Regions from separate parts of the Marinobacter suaedae genome, predicted to be linked through region 3. Evidence: predicted binding sites of a transcription regulator. Region 3 holds the regulator's gene; each other region holds the start of a gene.
What was found. Region 3 encodes LexA, which represses DNA repair genes until DNA is damaged. Its sites were predicted from a motif close to CTGTNTNNNNANACAG; they were not measured.
Positions count from the first base shown of each region.

Region 1 (7,159 bases), on a different contig from region 3:
CCAGGGTAAAGAATTGATCCGCCACCTTGGGGTTGCGGGTCAGGCGCTTGTCGAGAATCTGTTGGCGCCAGTTGGTGGCTTTGTCTCGCCAGTCGATGCCTTCCAGCAGTTGTTCCACTTGTGCCGGGTCGAAGCCCAAGGCCTTGCCCACATCCCGTACAGCGCTGCGGGGACGGTACCGGATGACGGTAGCGGCGAGCGCAGCCCTTTCACGGGTGTAGCGCTGGTAGATGTATTGGATGACTTCTTCCCGGCGCTCGTGCTCGAAGTCCACGTCGATGTCGGGCGGCTCGTTGCGATCCTTGGAGATGAAGCGTTCGAACAGCAGTTCCACGCGGGCTGGATTCACTTCGGTAATGCCCAGGCAATAGCACACGGCGGAGTTGGCGGCCGAACCCCGACCCTGGCACAGGATGCCCTGACTGCGGGCAAAGGCCACGATGTCGTAGATGGTGAGGAAGTAGTGTTCGTACTTCATCTCCGAAATCAGGTCCAGCTCCTTGCGGATCAGGCCTTGAATGGTGAGGGGCGTACCCTCGGGGTAGCGCCGGCGTTCGCCTTCGCGAGTCAGGCGTTTCAGGTAGCCGGCGGGGGTTTCGCCTTCCGGTACCAGATCGGGCGGGTATTCGTAGCGCAGGCTGCCGGGCTCGAAGGTGCACTGATCGGCGATTTTCAGGCTCTGTTCCAGCCAGGCATCCGGAAATAATCGCTGAATGACAGGCAGCGGCCGAAGGTAGCGTTCGGCATTCTGGAACAGGCAATGGCCCGCGTGCTCGACGGTGGTGTGATGGTGCAGGGCAGTGAGCACATCCTGCAGGGGCTGGCGTTCCCGGCTGTGCATGTGGACATCGCCGGTGGCGGTAATCGGGCAGCGCAGTTGATCGGCGAGCCAGCGGATACGGGACAGCTTCTGTTCTTCGCCGGATTCCAGCGTGCGGGTGGCCGCCAGCCATAACCGGTGCTCGAACAGGCGCAATAACCATTCACCGCAGGCCAGCGCCTGATCGGCACTGGCTTCCGCCGGTGCCGGTGGGTTCCACAGGCATAGGCAGTCGTCCAGGGTGTGGGTTTCGATGTCCCGAAAAAACAGCTGGTACTGACCCTTTTCAGCCCGGCGTCGACCGGTGGTGATCAGCTGGCATAATTGACCATAGCCCCTGCGGGTGCGGGCCAGCAGCACGAACCGGGGTATGCAGGCCTCCGGCGGGGCATCGTCCAGTTCAAAGTGGCTGCCGGTGATGAGCTGTACCGGACTGTCCTTCAGGGCGGCCCAGGCCCGGGGAATGCCGGCCACGGAGCAGGCATCGGTGATTGCCAGTGCCCGGTAGCCCAGCCCAGCGGCACGCTCAGCCAGTTCATGAGGATGAGACGCACCGGTTAAAAAGCTGAAATTGCTGACACAAGTGAGTTCGGCGTAGCCCGGTCGCTCCATCAGCCAAACCACCCGTGTATGTACCAGCCGCCTTGAGTATCCCGGAATACCCAGGCCAACTGGCCGCTATCGAGCTGGGCAATGTAGTAGTCCCGAAGTACTCGCTGGCCATCCCACCAGCCGCCACTGATGCGTTCCGGGCCTGCAAACCACGCCTGTGGGGGTGAGGTCAGCGGTTGTGGTCCTTGCAGCAGCCACAGCGGGCGGCGGGGCAAACCGGTTGTTTCGGTGGGCTGGTGCTTGCGCGCCAGGCTTGCGGCACTCCAGGCCCGCTCCGGGCGGTGGTCAGCCTGTGGAGCCAGCTGGCTCAGGGCAGATTCGCCGAGCCGGGCCTGAAGCCGACTCATCAGGGTGTGCCAGGCTTCGTTCAGATCCTGGGTTTCGCCCAGCAGGTCTCGTCCGGAGGGAGCTTCGCGACCGAGGAACCGTTTGACGGAGAGCTGTAAGGACAGCACCGGAGCCCTAAGTGGGTGCCGTTCCAGCCGCAGGCGAATCAGATTCAGGAAGGCTTCGGCCCGGTGTTCCGGCCCGGAGGTTCGGATGCGCAGCTTGGTGGGCTCCTCATGTCGATGATGGAGCGTCAGGAACAGAGTGTCGGTTTCCTGCTGGCGCCAGCACAGATCGTCTTCCAGTTCAGACAGGATGCGCTGGAGCGGAAACAGCAGCCCCTGGGCCTGCTCAATTTCCCGCACGAAATCCGCCTGCTGCCGGAACTGGTGGGGTGGCTGCCAATCCGGTTGGGGGTCCGGGCGAGTACCAAGAATCTTCTGCACCCGCGCCAGGGTTTCCGGTGACAGCCGCCGGGCCAGTTCCGCCGGTGGCAGGTCAAATACCTGTTGGAGGCGATCCAGTCCCAGCCGTTGTAAGCGGGTGCAGGTGCGATCATCGAACTCGGCTGCCTGCAAGGGCAGCTGACCAAGGGTTCGTAGAATATGCCCCCGGTCGGCGTTGCATTCGCCCTTGCCGGTCCGGGCCATCAACCGGGCGGCCAGTGGAGTATGACCCAGGCCGGGCCAGGCCGTGAGCTGGTGCTCATCCAGAGCCATCTCCACGGTTTGCCACACGGCCGGTAAGCCGCCGTACAAGCGTTGCAGGCTACCGACTTCGGCCAGTAAACCATCCGGTGGCTTGGGCACGATATGGGCCGCATGCCGGTACAGCCAGCGAGCCTGCTCTTCCAGAATCCGGGCCTGCTGTTGATCATCGGCCTGTACGATGGCCAATTCCGGCGCCAGCGTGATGGCGGTTTTCAGGCGCATGCCGACCTGTACACCCAGTTCCCGGGCTTCCGGGCAGGCCTGGAGGACGGTTTGTCCGGAGCCGTCGACAATCACCAGTGCGCCAGAGTCCTCCCGGGCACGCCGGATGTGATCCAGCAACAGGTGCGGAAAGTGCAGGTACAGCCAGATCATGACGAGGTTACCGGTTGGCGGCGGTTCCTGGCCCCTGTCGCCAGGGCCCCCGGATGATGCGAGGTGTTTCCTGGCTGGCCAGGTCTGCCCGGTGCCCCATGCTGAGCGAACAGCGCTGGCCGGGCCAGCTACCACGGCGCTTCACAATATTCACTTTCAGTGCCTGATGATCGCCGGGGGTCAGCTCAAGGCGCAGGGCGGCGGGAGAGTTCTGCTCTGCGTGGTGGCGTTCCCGAAACAGTACACACACATTGCTGCCAGCTTCGGCAGCCAGTTGCAGGCGCCGGATATCCCGGGCGGCCAGCTTGTCGGGCCAGGCCATGACCAGACCGGTGACCGGTGAGCGCAGGCAGTTTTCCAGTGTCCACAGGAAATCGCCCTGGTTGTCGGTGTGCACCATCACAACCTGATCCAGATTCACGCCTTCCCGCGCCAGAGCCGGGGCATAGGGGGTGTGCGGTGGGTTGATCCAGAACACGGTTTTTCCGCGATGGGACAGCCGCTGCATCAGTGGCAGCAACAGGTGCAGTTCACCAATACCGGGGGCATCCAGCAGGCACTCGCTGAGCGCGCCGGTGGGCCAGCCGAGGCCGCCCAGTTGATTGTCCAGGCGCTGGTAGCCGGTGGGCTCGGCGGGCTGGAGGGTGGCGGTGTGACGGTGACCCTGCCAGACACGGGCATCCCGCATCAGGGTATTTAGCAGTTCGCTCATGGGAATCTCTCGAAATACTGTTTAAATATACAGTATTCTGAAAGGGGCATGATTTCAAGTTAAACGGCGGGGTGTTTCGGAGAGCGTTTGGTTAAATCGCCGGTGATTGGGAAACCACCGGCGAAGGCATCAGGCGGGAGCGTTTATTGCTGGATTTCAGAGTGGAAACCTACGTCTTTTCGAATGGCCAGCATGAAATCCCTGGGGGCGCTTTGTGAGGCGTCGTAGTAAACAATGGCGGTTTTTGTGTCCAGGGAAGCTTTGACGCTTTCCACTCCCCGAACCTTGGCGACGGCGGCTTCCACCAATGCCGGGCAGGCGGGGGTGGACATGTCATCGATACGCAGGGTTGTCGTGGACTGCCTGGCGCTCTGGGTTTCGTCCGCGTAGGCCTTGGGTGGCATGGCGGCGATATGAACCAGAGCGCCCATCAGGGTCAGAATCAGAAGGGTGGTTTTCATGGCGAGTCTCCTTCGTTTGTTATGGGTTCAGGCCAGTGCGGGCAGAACCACGTATTCGATCAGGTTGATGGCAACTGCCAGGGCTACAGCAAACCAGAACAGCCCCCGGGTCAGGCGAGAAGTCGTGCCCTGGCAAGGGCTGCGGCGAAGGGCCCGGTAACTGATGGACAGAAGGGCAACCGTCACAATGGTGGCGGGCACCTGCAGGTAGGTGTAGCGGGTCAGGAAACCTAGCCCGCCGATGCCCACACTCAGGGCAATCCAGGGAATCAGGCAGGCGGCCGCGGTCACCAGGGTAGATGCCATGGCCATCACGGCAGTGGTGGCGGCAAAACGCTTGGTGGTGTCTTCGGTGCGACGGGGCATGTAATCGTCCGGCCGTTCCTGAATCCAGGAAAAGTGGCCAGCGACGTGCTCCAGTGGTGGGTAATAGAGTTGTGATTTTTGGGTATACATGGCGTTGTTCTCCGTTGTTGTGTCCGATCAGTTGGAACAGTTTCAGGTTAAAACGATGAGCCTTTGAGAACTTGGCGGTTCTCTGGTTTAAATCGGGTGATGATTGGGAGATTTCGGGCGGAGTGTTGTTAGGGGTTATGAAATCCTGGTCTGAAGGGGGTGCACAAAAAAAGGGGCTCGAATGAGCCCCTTTTTTACCTGTCTGATCATTAACGAGGGTGCAGCCAGCCCGGGAGCATGGTGTACGGGTCCACCTGGATCTCCGGGTTGAAGGGGATGTGCTGGGTTTCCAGCTTGGGTTGAAGGGATCCGTCCTTGAGCTGGTCGAAGATATCGGTACAGCCGCCAATAAACTCTCCGTTGATGAAGATCAGGGGCAGTGTGGCCCAGCCGGTTTTCTCTTTGAGTACCGCCCGGATCTTGCCGCCCCGGTTACCCTCCTGATACACCACGGAATCCAGGTCCACGGATTTATATTCAATCCCGTATTTCTGGAAGACTTTACGCACCGACCAGCAGAACTCACACCATTCCAGCGCGAACATCACGATGGGGCTGCTGGGGACATTGATCAGGGCTTCCACTTCCTCCACCGCTTCTGGGTCCAGCTCAACCGGCTTTTCCTTGGGCTCCGGAGCCTGGGGTGTGTTGACGTCGAACCGGAAGCCTGGGGTGGACTGAGACAACGCCATTTCTTCATCGGTCATCTCAACGGCCACATCCTCAAACAATGGTGTGGTCAGGTAGCGTTCGCCGGTATCCGGCAGCATGCAGAGAATGTTGGAGCCTTTCGGTGCATTGCGGGCTACCTGCAGCGCACCGGCAAAGGTGGCGCCAGAGGAAATACCGACGAAAATGCCTTCCTTGCAGGCAAGATCCCGGGCGCATTGAAGGGAGTCGCTACCGGCGATGGGCAGGAATTCGTCAATGTTATGGGCTTGCATGACTTCTTCGGCCAGTTTGGGCACAAAGTCTGGTGACCATCCTTGCATCAGGTGCGGGCGAAACAGGGGGTGGCTTTCCGAGTGATTGCCGTCAGCGGCTCTGGGCTGTGCAATGCCGCTGGCCAGGATGGCGGAGTTGTCTGGCTCGCAGACCACCACTCGAGTATTCGGGCTTTCGCGTTTCAGAACCCGGGATACACCGTTCAGGGTGCCAGCGGTCCCGAAGCCAGTGACCCAGTAATCCAGCCCGACATCCGCGAAATCCTCCAGAATTTCCACTGCTGTGGTGCGTTCGTGGGTGTCGGCATTGGCCGGGTTTTCGAACTGGCGGGGCTGCCACCAGCCATGCTCTTTGGCCAGTTCCTCCGCCTTGGATACCATGCCGGATCCTTTCAGGGACGCAGGTGTGAGCACGACTTTTGCGCCCAGAAAACGCATCAGCTTGCGCCGTTCCACACTGAAATTTTCCGCCATGGTGACTACCAGGGGGTAGCCCTTCTGTGCGCAGACCATAGCCAGGCCAATGCCGGTGTTGCCACTGGTGGCTTCCACAATGGTTTGTCCGGGCTTGAGTTCGCCCCGGCGCTCGGCGTCTTCGATGACACCCAATGCCAAACGATCCTTCACCGAGCCCATCGGATTGAAGGCTTCAACTTTCACATAGAGGTTGACGCCTTCCGGCGCAAGGTTGTTGATCCTGACCACCGGAGTGTGCCCGATGGTGTCCAAAATGCTGTTGTAGCGTGTACCCATGATGTTTCTCCTTCGCTGCTTCGTCTGGATGCGTGCCCGGACGTTTATCGTTGTTCAGCGATTTCATTCGTCGTTGTGGTTAAATATTGACCGGCTGATAGTGCTTCGTCCACCAGTTCGTCAGCTTCTTTCATCGTGGTTCGAGCGCCCACAAAGCAGGGGCGAATGGCCAGGATGCCGTTGACCACGGTGGTGCTTGGAATGGCGTTACCCCGCTGCACCATCCTGCGGTGAATCTTTCGGTTCAGTTCGTTAAGGTCAGGTTCGTTTTCATCGATGTAGCGAAATCCAATAATCGAGAGAGTGGGCGCCGACACCAGCTCCAGGTTCGGATGAGCTTGAACGCGTTCGGCGACATGCCGGGCCATGTCGTTATGCCGGCAAATGCGTTCGCGCATGCCTTCCAAACCGATTTCCCGGATCAGTGCCCACACCACCGTGCCGCGGGCCGGGGCCGACAGCTCAACGCCCATATCGGCGTAGGGGATGCCCAGGTTGTCCATGGAGTGGGTAATGCCTTCTCCGATCAGGGAACCCTCCAGATACGTGGCCGCTTCCTGTGTGAAGGCCCGGTTCAGCAGTTCCCGGTCCCGCACATAGGTTGCGCCGATGCCAACGGGGGCACCTAACCATTTGTGAGGGTCCACTATCGTCGAATCGGCCAGTTCCAGACCGTCGTACAGCGGGGCGACCCTGGGGTCCAGAATGCCGGGCAGGCCGTAGGCACCGTCCACATGGAACCAGAGCCCATGGGCCTTCGCGATGTCACCAATGACCCGTAGCGGGTCGATGGCACCACGATTGGTACTGCCGGCATTGGCGACCACGGCCACCGGGAGGCGGTCGCTTTGCTGGTCTTCCCGGAGCTGTTGCTTCAGGGCGTCTGGTCGCATGCGGCCCTGATCGTCTGTCGCGACCTTGCAGACAGATTGCCTTCCCATCCCCAGCACCGCTGCTGCCCGCTGAACCGAATGATGACATTCGGCGGA
Region 1 is NZ_JAUMIS010000002.1:83,687-90,845, forward strand. Features, by position in the region: gene QVZ43_RS09210 (error-prone DNA polymerase) at 1-1,432, opposite strand, end outside; gene QVZ43_RS09215 (Y-family DNA polymerase) at 1,432-2,844, opposite strand; gene imuA (translesion DNA synthesis-associated protein ImuA) at 2,852-3,556, opposite strand; gene QVZ43_RS09225 (heavy-metal-associated domain-containing protein) at 3,700-4,017, opposite strand; gene QVZ43_RS09230 (hypothetical protein) at 4,045-4,473, opposite strand; gene cysK (cysteine synthase A) at 4,683-6,170, opposite strand; gene QVZ43_RS09240 (pyridoxal phosphate-dependent decarboxylase family protein) at 6,215-7,159, opposite strand, start outside.
Region 1: a site for LexA is predicted at 3,574-3,589, ahead of imuA (translesion DNA synthesis-associated protein ImuA). Genes of this name have one in related genera too.

Region 2 (7,159 bases), 700 kb from region 3:
GCCGGCGTCTCGGCAAGAAGTTCGGTTTCGTAACGAGCGAGCTGGTTGTCGCTGTTGTAATGCACCACGACCTGTTGCTTGCGGATATCGCCACCCTCGCGCTGGAAGGTATACACAAAGTATTCTCTGGACATGTCAGTGGGATTGATCAGCAGGGGGGTTCCGAGCACCGCATGAACCTGCCGTCTCGGCATGCCTTCACTCAATTGGCTAATCTCTTCCTCGGTCACAATGTTGCCCTGCTGGACATTGATCTTGTACACGCCAGGAAAGCTGCAGCCAGCCATCATGAAGATGAGAATAAATGAGATTAGCTTTTGCATCGCCGGAGCAAATCCTCTATTTTTGAAAACGCCTGCCACAAGCGGGCATGGGCGCTATACCGTTATTTAAAGCGGCTTCATCATACCGGAAGCCGGGAAGTACACCAAAGAGTGAAATGTAACATGTCATCCGAGAACGCCGAATTACGTAAGGTCGGTCTGAAAGTCACTCTGCCGCGGGTGAAGATCCTGAACATTCTTGAGACCGCGGACGAGCATCATCTGAGTGCCGAAGACGTCTACAAGAAACTGCTCGAGCAAGGGGATGACGTTGGACTGGCGACGGTATACCGGGTTCTGACTCAGTTCGAAGCCGCCGGGCTTGTGTTGCGCCACAATTTCGAGGGTGGTCATGCCGTGTTTGAGATGGCTGGCGACGATCATCACGATCACATGGTGTGTACCCAGACCGGTGAGGTCATTGAGTTTGTCGACGAAGTGATTGAAGAGCGCCAGAAGAAAATCGCTCAGGAGCATGGCTATGAAATTGTTGATCACAGCCTGATCCTGTACGTGAAGCCCATCAAGTCTCAATAATGCCGAACAAAAAAGGGCGGATTGTGTTCCGCCCGTAAAAGCTCTCGAAGTCGAGAGGGGATGTGTTCGGTGCGCCGTCGCGGCCAGGCCCTGTCAGTGATGCGTCGCCTGCCCCTTTGAAACCATTTCCTTTGCGTGTGCCAGCGTCTGATCGGTCATATCCACGCCGCCGAGCATTCGGGCTACTTCGCTGATGCGCCCCTGATCATCCAGTGTTTCGATCCTGGAGAAGGTGGTGTCCTGTTCGGTGAACTTGCTGACGAACAGATGCTGGTGGCATTGCGCGGCCACTTGCGGAAGGTGCGTGACGCAAAGGATCTGTCCGTTCTCACCCAATTTGCGCAGCAATCGGCCGACCACTTCAGCGGTGCCACCGCCAATCCCCACATCCACTTCATCGAATACCAGGGTGGGCGTGGTTGAGGTCTGTGCGACCACCACCTGAATGGCGAGGCTGATGCGGGAAAGCTCACCGCCCGACGCCACCTTGGACAGCGCGCGCGCCGGCTGTCCGGGATTGGCGCTGACCAGGAATTCAATGTCCTGCTGACCATGAGGTGTTGGCTCGCCGTCGGCGCTGCGGTTCAGGTGAGTGACGAACTGCACCGAGGGCATGCTCAACTGGGCCAGTTCTTCAGCGATTCGCTGATCCAGTTCAACGGAGGCGCGCTGGCGGGCATCGGTCAGTTGCTTGGCAAGAGCATCGTAGGCTTGTCGATGTTCGCCCAACTCCGCCTCCAGCTGCTCCAGGCTGCCAGCGCCGCCGTCCAGCTCGGCCAGTTCTGCAGACAGTTTCTGATGGAATTCCGGCAGTTCTTCTGGCCCGATCCGATGTTTGCGTGCCATCTGGTAGATAGCGCTGAGTCGTTCTTCCACGTCGGCCAGCCGGGCGGGGTCGGCTTCGTAATCGTCGACGAACCGGCGCAGGTTGTCGCCCGCTTCGCTGATCTGGATTTGTGCCTCGTTCAGCATCTGGATGGTGTCAGCCAGAGCCGGTACGTCGGTCGGTAGTTGTTCCAGTTGCTGTAGCGCCTGGCGAACAAGGCTTGCGGCACTGTTGTCTTCTTCAGTGCACAGCTGGGCTGCCTGATGGCTGTTATGCAGCACGGCATCCGCCTGGCTGAGTTGGGCCTGTTCCTGCTCAAGTTGTGCCTGCTCGTCTTCTTGCAGGTCGAGCCGGTCCAGCTCTTCAACCTGATATCTCAACAGCTGCAGCTTGGCTTCGGTTTTATCGGCATTTTGCTGGCGCTCGGTCAGGCGCTGGCGGGTCTGGTTCCAGATTTTCCAGGCAGCCTGAACCTCTGTCGCGAGGGTTTCAGCGCTGGCGAACTCGTCCAGTAACTTGCGGTGGGTGTCTTTGCGCAGCAGTGACTGGTGCTGGTGCTGGCTGTGGATATCCATCAGCAATCCGCCCAGCTCCTTGAGGTGCGCGAGGGGGCAGGGTTGTCCGTTAATGTAGGCGCGGGACCGGCCGTCCTTACTGATTACCCGGCGGAGGATGCAGTCGCTGTCGTCGTCGAGTTCATGGCTTTCCAGCCACTGAGTGGCTTCAGGAATGCTGGATACATCGAAACTGGCGGTGATGTCGGCACGTTTGGCCCCGTGACGCACGGCGCCGGCATCGGCTCTGCCGCCCATAGCCAGGCCCAGTGCATCCAGCACAATGGACTTGCCGGCACCGGTTTCACCGGTCAGCGCGGTCATTCCCTGCTTGAATTGCAGTTCCACGCGTTCAGCGATGGCGTAGTTCGAGACGGTGAGCTGTGTGAGCATGTGCGTTGCCTCCGTGTCCTTTTCTGGGAGTCTTGCCCCCGGCGCGACAGTTCTCAATCAAAAAGTACTGTATGCGAATACAGTGACTGTGAATATATACAGGGTTTTTCCTGTTTGCAAACCGGTCCGTATAAAAAGTGAGTGAATGATCGTCAGGGGTGGTTGAAACCTGTCAACTGGGCCCCATATCCGTTCGCAAATACTCAGTTCCGGCTTGCGTTGGCCGGGAACCACATGCAATTGGCCAGTCCGGACTGGCCGCCGGATATTCAGCAGGAGTCAACATGAGCACTGAGGAGAAGCGCAACGAGCAGGTCGCTGAGGAACTGAATGAAGCGACAGAAGCTGCCGCCGAAGAGGCGCTGGAGCAGGATGCGGTTGAAGAAGAGGGCGCAGGTTCTGAACTGGAGGCGCTGAAGGCCCAGGTAAAGGATGCCCAGGATCAGGTTCTTCGGGCGCAGGCGGAGATGCAGAATGTTCGCCGCCGTGCCGAAATCGATGTTGAGAAGGCGCACAAATTCGCGCTGGAGAAGTTTGTTAAGGAGTTGTTGCCGGTTGCGGATAGCCTCGAAAAGGCCGTTGAAAGCACAGAAGGCACTGAGAAGGCCGGTGAGGTCGTGGCCTCCATCCGCGAAGGGATGGAAATGACCCTGAACCTTTTCCTGAACAGCCTTGGAAAATTCAACGTTGAGCAGGTAAATCCGGTGGGCGAACCGTTTGATCCCCAGCAGCATGAGGCGATGTCCATGGTGCCGGCGGCGGACGCCGAGCCGAACAGTGTGGTGGCAGTGGTTCAGAAAGGGTACTTGCTGAACGGTCGAGTGGTGCGCCCGGCCATGGTGGTGGTCGCGAAAGCGGATAGTGCGCCAAAAATCGACGAGCAGGCTTGAAAAGTCGATTAAAGCGCCAATATAGCCAGATAACGGTTAAAGCCGGAGCCTTGAACCTCCGGGAATGTGCAAAAGAATTGGAGTGAATCAATGAGCAAAATTATCGGTATTGATCTGGGAACGACCAACTCCTGCGTTGCCATCATGGATGGTGACAAGGTCAAAGTGATTGAGAACGCCGAGGGCGATCGCACCACCCCGTCCATCATCGCTTATACCGATGATGGTGAGACTCTGGTTGGCCAGTCTGCAAAGCGTCAGGCGGTTACCAACCCGGACAACACGCTGTATGCCATCAAGCGCCTGATCGGTCGTCGCTTTGAAGATGACGTGGTTCAGAAAGACATCAAGATGGTGCCTTACAAGATCGCCAAGGCCGACAATGGCGACGCTTGGGTTGAGGTGAAAGGCCAGAAAATGGCGCCGCCGCAGGTGTCTGCGGAAGTGCTGAAGAAGATGAAGAAAACCGCCGAGGACTACCTGGGTGAGAAAGTGACGGAAGCGGTTATCACCGTTCCGGCTTACTTCAACGACAGCCAGCGCCAGGCCACCAAGGACGCCGGTAAGATCGCCGGTCTGGAAGTGAAGCGGATCATCAACGAGCCGACCGCCGCTGCCCTGGCTTATGGTCTGGACAAGAAGAGTGGCGACCGCACTGTGGCCGTTTATGACCTGGGTGGTGGTACTTTCGACCTGTCCATCATTGAAATCGCCGACGTGGATGGCGAGCACCAGTTCGAAGTACTGGCGACCAACGGTGACACCTTCCTGGGTGGTGAAGACTTTGACCTTAAGGTTATCGAATACCTGGCCGACCAGTTCAAGAAAGACAGTGGTATCGACCTGCGCGGCGACTCTCTGGCCATGCAGCGTCTGAAGGAAGCCGGTGAGAAGGCCAAGATCGAGCTGTCCAGCAGCCAGCAGACCGACGTGAACCTGCCGTACATCACTGCAGATGCGAGCGGTCCGAAGCACATGAACGTGAAGCTGACCCGCGCCAAACTGGAATCACTGGTTGAGGATCTGGTCGACCGTTCTCTTGAGCCGTGTAAAGTGGCTCTGAAAGACGCCGGCATGAGTGCCAGTGAAGTAGACGAAGTGATTCTGGTGGGCGGTCAGACCCGTATGCCGCTGGTTCAGGAGAAGGTGAAGAACTTCTTCGGTAAGGAAGCACGCAAAGACGTGAACCCGGATGAAGCGGTTGCCATGGGTGCGGCCATCCAGGCAGCGGTACTGTCTGGTGATGTGAAAGACGTTCTGCTGCTGGACGTGACTCCGCTGACCCTGGGTATCGAAACCATGGGTGGCGTAGCGACTCCGCTGATCGACAAGAACACCACCATCCCGACCAAGAAGTCTCAGACTTTCTCAACTGCGGATGACAACCAGACTGCCGTAACCATCCACGTGGTTCAGGGTGAGCGCAAGCAGGCGAGCCAGAACAAGTCTCTGGGCCGGTTCGACCTGGCGGACATCCCGCCGGCGCCGCGCGGTGTGCCGCAGATCGAAGTCACCTTTGACATCGATGCCAACGGCATCCTGAACGTGTCCGCGAAGGACAAGGCGACTGGCAAGGAACAGTCCATTGTCATCAAGGCTTCTTCCGGTCTGAGCGATGACGAGATCGATAAGATGGTCAACGACGCCGAGGCCAATGCCGAGGAAGATCGCAAGTTCGAGGAGCTGGTGCAGGCTCGTAACCAGGGCGATGCCATGGTTCACGCGGTACGCAAGACCCTGACCGAAGCTGGTGACAAGGTGTCCGACAGCGAGAAAGAGTCTATCGAAGCGGCTATCAAGGATCTGGAGCAGGCTCTGGAAGGTTCCGACAAAGAGGATATCGAAGCCAAGACCCAGAAACTGACGGAAGTATCCTCTGAGCTCGCTCAGAAGATGTATGCCGATCAGGCTGAGCAGGCTGGCGGTCAGGAAGAGGCCCAGGCTCAGTCAGGCGACGACGCTGTCGACGCCGAATTTGAAGAAGTTAAAGACGACGATAAGCGGTAATCTGATCGATATCAGATGGTTGGAAAACGCGGGGTAAGCCCCGCGTTTTCCGCGTTTACAAACAAGGTTTTCAAGCATGGCCAAACGCGATTATTACGAAGTTCTCGGTGTGTCCCGGGATGCGGACGACAAGGAAATCAAGCGGGCGTATCGCAAGCTCGCGATGAAACATCACCCCGACCGTAATCCGGGCGACTCGGAGTCCGAGAACAAGTTCAAAGAGGCCAGCGAAGCCTACGAAGTGCTCGCCGATGATTCCAAGCGGGCAGCCTACGACCAGTTTGGTCATGCCGGCGTGGATGGCCAGGCCGGAGGTGGCTTCGGTGGCGGAGGCGCGAATTTCTCCGACATCTTTGGCGATGTGTTCGGTGATATTTTTGGCGGCGGTGGTGGTCGCGGTCGAAATACCCGTGGCAGCGATCTGCGCTACACCCTGGAGTTGGATCTGGAAGAAGCGGTCAAGGGCAAGACCGTCGAGATCACCATCCCGGGTCATAAAGAATGCGAGACGTGCGATGGCAGTGGGGCTGAAAAAGGCTCCAAACCCGAGACCTGTGGAACCTGTAAAGGTATGGGGCAGGTGCGCATGCAGCAGGGCTTCTTTGCGGTCCAGCAGGCGTGCCCAACGTGCCGTGGTTCCGGGCAGATCATCAAGAATCCGTGCAAGGTGTGTCATGGTCAGGGCCGCGTGCAGGAAGAAAAGACGCTTTCTGTTAAAGTGCCGCCCGGCGTGGATACCGGTGATCGAATTCGCCTGTCCGGTGAAGGAGAGATGGGCGTTGATGGTGGTCCTCCCGGCGATCTGTACGTTCAGGTTGCGGTTCGCGAGCACTCGATCTTTACCCGCGACGGCAGAAACCTTTACTGTGAAGTGCCCATCAGCATCGTGGATGCCGCGCTTGGTGGAGAGCTGGAAGTGCCAACGCTGGATGGCCGCGTAAAGTTGAAGATTCCGGCAGAAACCCAGACCGGCAAGCTGTTCCGCCTCCGAAACAAAGGGGTGACACCGGTTCGCGGTGGGGCCGCAGGCGACCTGTTGTGTCGTGTGATCGTGGAGACCCCGGTCAAACTGACCAAGCGCCAGAAAGACCTGCTGGAAGAGTTTCAGCAGACGCTGGATGATGCCGACGGAAAGAATCACGCTCCCAGGAAGACCTCTTGGTTCGAGGGTGTGAAGAGCTTCTTCGACGAAATGAAATTCTGACAGGACAACCGGGAGTCGTCCGATTATGAGGGTAGGAATCATCGGCGCCGCCGGGCGCATGGGGAAAGTGCTCATTGAAGCGGTCGACGGAACCGACGGCCTTGAACTGGGTGCGGCAATTGTCGAGCCGGGTAGTACTCTGGTGGGTGCGGATGCCGGTGAGGTGGCCGGTATTGGCCGGCTTGGCGTGACGTTGGCAGGAAGCCTGGGTGATGCCCGGGATGATTTCGATGTGTTGATCGACTTCACCTTCCCGGACCTGACCCTCGCCAATGCCGAGTTCTGCAAGAAGAACGGCAAAAAGCTCGTCATCGGTACCACCGGGATGTCCGAGGCTGAAAAGGAGCAATTGGCCAAGGCAGCTGAAACGGTTCCGATGGTGTTTGCCCCCAACATGAGTGTGGGTGTGAACGTGGCCCTGAACC
Region 2 is NZ_JAUMIS010000001.1:906,486-913,644, reverse strand. Features, by position in the region: gene QVZ43_RS04195 (outer membrane protein assembly factor BamE) at 1-323, opposite strand, end outside; gene fur (ferric iron uptake transcriptional regulator) at 447-860, shown strand; gene recN (DNA repair protein RecN) at 954-2,633, opposite strand; gene grpE (nucleotide exchange factor GrpE) at 2,918-3,523, shown strand; gene dnaK (molecular chaperone DnaK) at 3,614-5,530, shown strand; gene dnaJ (molecular chaperone DnaJ) at 5,607-6,734, shown strand; gene dapB (4-hydroxy-tetrahydrodipicolinate reductase) at 6,760-7,159, shown strand, end outside.
Region 2: a site for LexA is predicted at 2,720-2,735, ahead of recN (DNA repair protein RecN). Genes of this name have one in related genera too.

Region 3 (7,159 bases):
GCTGGATTATCGCCTGGTTGATTTTCCGACCACTGCATTGGCGTCCCTGTTGCCGGAAAACATTCGCTGGGAAGCTCTTCTTAACGCCAACCTGAAGCTGACGATGACCGATGCGGGGCCATCCGGGCGTGTCGAAGTGGATGCCGGCACGGCAGATGTCAGCCTGTTGGTGGACGATGAGTGGGAAGCGTTCCGGTATGACCAGTTGTTGGTGGCCTTGAATCTCCGACCCGAAATGGCGGAGGTTGAGCTGGCTCTGGCTGGTCCGCGTATTGGTGAATTGTCTCTGGATGCCGCCGTTGATCCGCGTGCATCCGAACGCTCGATCGAAGGCGAGTTTAGCCTGGAGAAGCTGGACGTAGAGCTGGCCGGGGTGCTGGCTGGCCTGCAAGAAGTCAAGGGGGTCATCGAGGGTGGTGGCCGAATCTCGGGGCCACTGATGCGGCCTGCGGTCAATGGAGAGTTGCGGCTGGCCGATGGCCGTCTGGTGGATTCCCGGCTGCCGTTGCTGATGGAGTTGATTGAGGTAACGGTGGAGCTGAACGGCTACAGCGCCAGCCTCGACGGTCGGGTTGATACCGGGGGTGGCGGCTTCCTGGGCCTTGAGGGTGATCTGGACTGGCGTGATGACCCTGAAGTGGATATCACCCTTCGTGGTGAACGGGTTGCCGTCAATCTGGAACCCTATGCCCAGCTGGATCTGGCCCCGGATCTCAATATCGACTTCCGGCAGGGGCGGCTGAAAGTGGCCGGGGTTCTGGCTGTGCCCCGTGGCGCCATCGAAATCCAGGGGCTGCCGCCCCAGGCCGTATCGGTATCCAAGGATGAAGTGATTGTCGGCGTCGAGAAGGAAAAGCCGCTGGTCCGGGATCTGGAAATGGATGTGCGGGTGGTGGTCGGCGAAGATGAAGTCTCGTTTGTCGCATTCGGAGTGGAGGGCAACCTGGAAGGGACCCTGCGGATCGGCAATAACATGGATACCCGTGGGACCCTGAGCCTTGTTGATGGCCGATACGAAGCGTTCGGGCAGGAGCTGGAGCTACGCACCGCCCGGGTGCTGTTCGTTGGCGCGATTGCCCAGCCCTATCTGGATATCGAGGCCATCAGAACCGTCGATGCCGTGGTGGCCGGTATTCGCTTGACCGGACCCGCCCAGTCGCCGTCAACGGAGGTGTTCTCAGTCCCGGAAATGCCCGAGGGGGTTGCCCTGTCTTACCTGATTCTGGGGCGGGCGCCGGAAACCCGGGGTGAAGAAGGACAGATGAGCACCGCCGCCCTGTCTCTGGGGTTAAACCAGACTGCTGAACTGACGGGCAAGATTGGTGAAGAGCTGGGCATCGAGCAGTTTGCTCTTGAAGCCGAGGGTGCTGGTGATGAAACATCCGTGGTTGCCAGTGGTTACCTGACGGATGAGCTCAGTATTCGGTACGGCGTTGGAATATTTGAGCCCATCACAACAGTGGCGTTGCGCTACGACCTCGGAAAATACTTCTACGTTGAGGCGGCCAGTGGTCTGGCCGCTTCACTGGATATCTTCTATACCCGTGATTTCTAGCGTCAATCCAGCTCGAAGGTCGCGGTGACCGAAGCCGTCACTTCCCGTGTGCCAACACTCTGGACCGGATCAGCTGTCGTACGGGCTTCGGCCATCATTCGGGGCATTGGTGGCATTCCGCCGTCTACCTGCATGCTGATGACATCACCGCAGGACTGGTCCAGTTGATCCGCGACGAACTCACACCGCGCCCTGGCATCGGCAATGGCCAGAGCCAGTGCTTCCTGCTTCAGTTCCTTCTCGTTTGAATGGAAAAACTGGCCGGGCCCAAGGCTGTAGCGCATACCGATGGCCTGGGCCTGTTCCAGGATCGGATTGAGCAGGGTCAGGTCATCAAGCTGGAAGGTCACAGTTTGGGACGCGACCGCCTTTTGGGTTGGCTCGCTCCCCGGTTGAGCCGGGGGCAGGGTTCGGGAATACAGGTGCACGTTGGCATCCGTGTATTCATCCAACTCATCTTCGTAATCTTCGATGGCTTCCCGCCATTGGGCCATCATGGATGCCACTGCTTCGGTCGCCTGCTGGGGCACTTCGTTCTCGACGGTCGCGGTGAAATACAGGCGCACGCTGTCTGGCTGATAACGCACACTGCCTTCGCCACTCAGTGACACTTCACCAGCCATGGCGATGACGGGCAGAAGCGCAAGGGGCAGACCAATCTGTGCAAGTCGGCTTCCAGTATTCATGGGTCACTCCTCCCTGGAGCTTGTTCAAAAAAGGACGAATCGGAATCCGGCTCTAACCGGCCCCTCTTGAAATTCAGGGCGGCATGGACGAACTGCCGGAAGATCTGGCGATGTCCCCCATGGTATAGCAGATATTCCGGATGCCATTGCAGCCCGAGCATCCATTGTCCGCTCTGGTTCTCGATGGCCTGCACGAACAGGTCGTTATCCACGGCAACGACCCGGAGGTTTTGCCCCAACCGCTTGATGGCCTGACTGTGAATGCGATTGGCGCCTATGGTGAGGCCCTGCATGGCTTTCGCCAGTCGGCTGTCCTTCACCAGTCGCACCGTCTGCATGGGCAAGAGAAGGGGGCGGTGCCGGGTATGGACCCGAATCGGAGTGACGTTCTGGCACAGCGAACCACCGTGGAAAACATTGATGAACTGGGCGCCCCTGCAGATGCCGAGGACCGGTATGCCTGTGCGTTCCGCCTGCTCCAGCAGGCGGTAGTCAGTGGCGTCCCGTCGCTGGTCATAACGCGCGGAAACCTCGGGCTTTTGCCCGTAGCGCTCCGGATGAACGTGGGTGCCGCCGGAAAGCACCAGCCCATCCAGCAGTTCCACATTGGTGTGGGACCCGGGGCGAATATAGTGGGTGTGTGCTCCGTACAGTCTGAGCCCCATGCTGATCAGCCGGTGGGCGGTGCCACGCCGGGAGGGACCGCTGATCCCGATCGTCAGTCCCGGCAGCTCAATTTCAGGAATTGAAGGATCACGCATACCCCAGACTCTGCAGCCAATGGGTGGAGCTGTCCAGCCAGCTTTGGGTGAGATTGCGCAGGCTCAGTTTGTGGGCCTCGCGAAACCGCGAGCGGAGTTCGGCCAGCTGCTCCGCGTTGTTGGCAATCTGCTCGAGGACGACCCAGTCGTTCCAGACGTCGGAGAACTGCCAGTTTGGGTTGTCGATGTCGCAATCGGGTAACCGGTAGTGCAGGGTAGGGCGGCTCTTTATCCGCGTGTCCTGGACGTACTCGTTCAGCAACGAGTGGTCCAGGTAGGCAAACAAAGGAAGCAGGTCCAGGGCGCGGTTGCGGGTCGGGTTGGATTCAAGGTAGTCAAGCATCAGCTCAGACTGATCCGGTGCGTAATCGTCCGTCATCAGCCGGTCGGTGAAGCGACTGCTCCAGGGCTCGATATAGGTGGTCATCTTGCGGCTGATATCCAGCTGATGGCGTGACTTGAGCCAATCGTACAGGGCGGCGAAGGCCTGAAGGTAGCGAACCAGGGTAGCAGGTTCCAAATCGGGCAATTCCGGATTCAGCTGCAAACCGAAGGCGTAATAAATCGACTCCCGGCTGCCGAGTGCCCCCTGTTGTCTCAGCGCGCTGACCAGTGCTTCGATTTGTCCTACTTCGTTGAATGGCAGGGGAGGGGTGATGATCTCAAGGGGCACAATCCGCTCGGCTGCCGCATCGATTACTTCCAGCGCCTGGCCACCGAGTTCCCTGATGGAATCGGGAAGCTGGGAATCGCTCAAGTCGAGATCTTTCACCAGTTCCGAATCCAGCTCCACCGTATATTCGCCAAACTCGGTATCGATCTTGGTGACATAGCGGGATTCAAGCCGGGGTTTGGCGCCCAGGAAATCGGACACGTTAAACACAAGCTGATCGTAGCTGAGTCCGGACAATTCAAGTTCAACACCAACGCGACGTTCCTTTTTATCGCTGGTGCGCATGATGTCCGGCATTTGGCATGGGGTGCGATTATCCATAACGCTCAGTGTCCTTAAAGACTGCCTTTCCAGAACCTTATCACAATCCTCGTCGCTGCCCGCCGGTCTGCACCAGAAATTCATAGTGGGCTTTACACTGGATAAAACACTGTATATAGTTTGTTTACTGTATATAAAAACAGGGCATGCCCAGAGCGCTTAAATGCAATGCAAGGGCTGTCTCGGAAATGAGTTGACGGAGAACTCCCATGAAACTGACCGCAAGGCAATCTCAGGTGCTGGATATCATCCGGCGGTATCTGGATGAGACCGGCTACCCGCCCACCCGCGCGGAAATTGCCGCGGAACTCGGTTTCCGTTCCGCAAATGCCGCCGAAGAGCATCTTCGTGCGCTGGCCCGTAAAGGCGCCATTGAGATGGTTCCAGGAGCGAGTCGGGGCATCCGTTTGCCGGAAGCCGAGGAGGATCTGGGCTTGCCGGTCATTGGTCAGGTTGCTGCTGGTAGCCCGATTCTGGCGCAGGAGCACATTGAGGATCATGTCACCCTGCAGCCGGAATTTTTCTCCCCCTCGGCAGATTACCTGCTGCGGGTGCGTGGAATGAGTATGAAAGACATCGGTATTCTGGATGGTGACTTGCTGGCGGTCCATCGCACACAGGATGTCCACAATGGTCAGGTTGTCGTGGCACGGGTTGGCGAGGACGAGGTAACCGTCAAGCGTTACCGTAAAGAAGGCAGCAAGGTCTTCCTGATTGCGGAGAACGAAGAGTTCGATCCCATCGAGGTGGATCTCGCCGAGGAGCATTTGTTTATCGAAGGTCTGGGGGTGGGAGTTATCCGCCGGTCGGATCTCCACTAATCAGGTCAGGTAATCCGGACAGTCTGGGAGCAGCTAGGTTATGGAACAATTGAGCTTCAGTCAGAACACCGCTTTTCATCAGGGCGCGATGCCCTATCCGCTTTCCTCATCTGTTGGAACCGAAAAGCGGGCGATCATCAGTACGCGTCCCAAGTCAGAGTCCCGGACGGCTCCCAGTGTTGGCAATGTGACCGAGATCATCATGCCTCAGGAGCAGGTTGAAAACTTCCAGTTGCTGCTACCGATGCTGACCCAGCTCAATCAGGAAAAACGCTGGCTTGCGTGGATTGACCCACCCCAAGCTCTGGTGAGCAAGTGGCAAAAAATGCACGGGATCGTTACAGGCCAGTTGCTGGTGCTGCGTTCCACGCCGGAATACTCCGCGCAAGAATTGGCCGAGCGTGCTTTGAGTGCAGGTACCTGCCACGCGGTCGTGATGTGGACGCAGAAGCTGAGTAAGTCTGCATTTCGTGAGCTTCAGGAAGCTTCGGCGCGAGGCAATAGTCACGGGGTTGTGCTTCGTCAACGCTGATTAGGAAGGTGCGGGGCGGAATGCCCCGCAATGGATTACCCCGGTGATTCGGTCAGGCCTGATGTAAGGCGGTACTGGGATCAGTGCAGCGTGTAGGAGGGCGCTATCTCGGCGGTTTCCTGGTCGTCTTCTTCCCAGTCGATGTCATGGGCAACGCTGCCCACGGCCTCAATGCCCGCGGCAATCATTGCTTTCGCCACATTCATATCCTTGTCTGCCATCATCTCGCGAGCTTCCTCCGAAAAGGAGATTTTTACCAGCGGCGCACTCTCATCATCAATGCGGCGCAGTGCGTAATCGCCGTTGCTCAATTGAACGATTTCAAAAAATGAGGGTGACATATCCTAAACCTTTATGTTGATGGATCGGGTTGAGCGCTGAGCTACCACTCGCTGTGCTGCTCTTCCAGATCGTCGGCAAATTGCTTCAGTGCGCCCAGGGATTTCTTCAGGGCACCTTCGGATCGGTCTGGGCCGGTTTCCGCAGAAATGGCGATAATGTTGTCCGAACTGACCGTCTTGCGGCTCACGGGTGGATTGCTCTGGGCTCGTTCGAGTTGATCCAGATGCTGCCACCAGCTGCCTGAAGTACGGCTGAGTTCCAGAAGTTTTATTGCCTCGTACGAATGTTCTCCAACCAGTGTTGCCAGCTCTTCAAGGCTGGCGGGCTGTTCGTTTCGAAACTGATGATGCCGGGCTATCATGGTCAGTAACAGTTGTCTTGCCCGGAGCATCAGTTCTACCGCCCCTTGCCTGGCGGCCTCGCTCTTCAGTGTCCGTTCCGTGTCCGTCGTACGGTCTGCCTCTTCCCCGTCGACCCGAGTGGTGCTCTGGTCCAGCAAGCATCTGGCCAGAAAAAGTTTTTGCGAAACCAGTGAGTACCAGGGTGACGCCATGGAGAATCCCGCAGCTGAAGAACGGTTCAAATCGAAAGTAAGCCGCCAATATTAACATTTTCCCGCGTAAATTTCTGCATCGGAATGTCCTGTTGCTGTTTCACAAGAATCTACAAACAATCGCTTGAAACGACCGTTTGAATTTGGCACAAAGATGCTGCCCAAAAGCGGCTGATTCTTGTGCTGACACCCGACGGTGGGCCAATGGCTTAATCGGGAGTGCATGTTTTTTCTGGAGGTGTAAGGAATGCGGAATCCTATTGTTGCCGGTATTACGGTAGCTTTGCTTGGTTTGTCCGGAACGGCGCTGGCGAAGGTCGCACCGGAAGAAGCTGCAAAGCTGGGCGGTGAGTTGACTCCCGTCGGCGCGGAACGGGCGGCAAACGCCGCCGGAACGATTCCAGAATGGACAGGTGGTCTGAACACACCCCCGGCTTCCTGGAAAAAAGGGGACATCGAGACCAATCCCTTTCCCGACGATGAGCCGCTGTTCATTATTACCAAGGCTAATGCTCATCTGTACAAGGACAAGCTGTCAGAGGGTCATCTGAAAATGCTTGACCAGTATGGGCCGGACTTTTTTCTTCCGGTTTATGAAAGCCGTCGAACCGCAGCCTATCCCCAGCATGTTTATGAAAAGCTGAAAGAGAACGCGCTGTCGGCCGAATTGCTCGATAACGGCAACGGCGTGCGCGATGCGATCATGACCAGCCCCTTCCCGATCCCCAAGAATGGTCTGGAGGCCATCTGGAATCATATCCTGCGGTACCGTGGCACCGAAATTGAGTTCCGAAGTGCCTCTGCAACGCCTCAGCGGGATGGTTCGTATAACCCGGTCGTGAACGACTACCAGTACTTTATCGCCTACAGCAAGAAGGACGCGAAGCTTGAGGAATTCGACAACAAGATCTTCTA
Region 3 is NZ_JAUMIS010000001.1:202,197-209,355, reverse strand. Features, by position in the region: gene QVZ43_RS00870 (translocation/assembly module TamB domain-containing protein) at 1-1,555, shown strand, start outside; gene QVZ43_RS00865 (SIMPL domain-containing protein) at 1,558-2,241, opposite strand; gene QVZ43_RS00860 (gamma-glutamyl-gamma-aminobutyrate hydrolase family protein) at 2,238-3,002, opposite strand; gene QVZ43_RS00855 (amidoligase family protein) at 2,995-3,996, opposite strand; gene lexA (transcriptional repressor LexA) at 4,206-4,817, shown strand; gene QVZ43_RS00845 (cell division inhibitor SulA) at 4,858-5,349, shown strand; gene QVZ43_RS00840 (hypothetical protein) at 5,430-5,690, opposite strand; gene QVZ43_RS00835 (DUF6586 family protein) at 5,732-6,244, opposite strand; gene QVZ43_RS00830 (DUF1329 domain-containing protein) at 6,492-7,159, shown strand, end outside.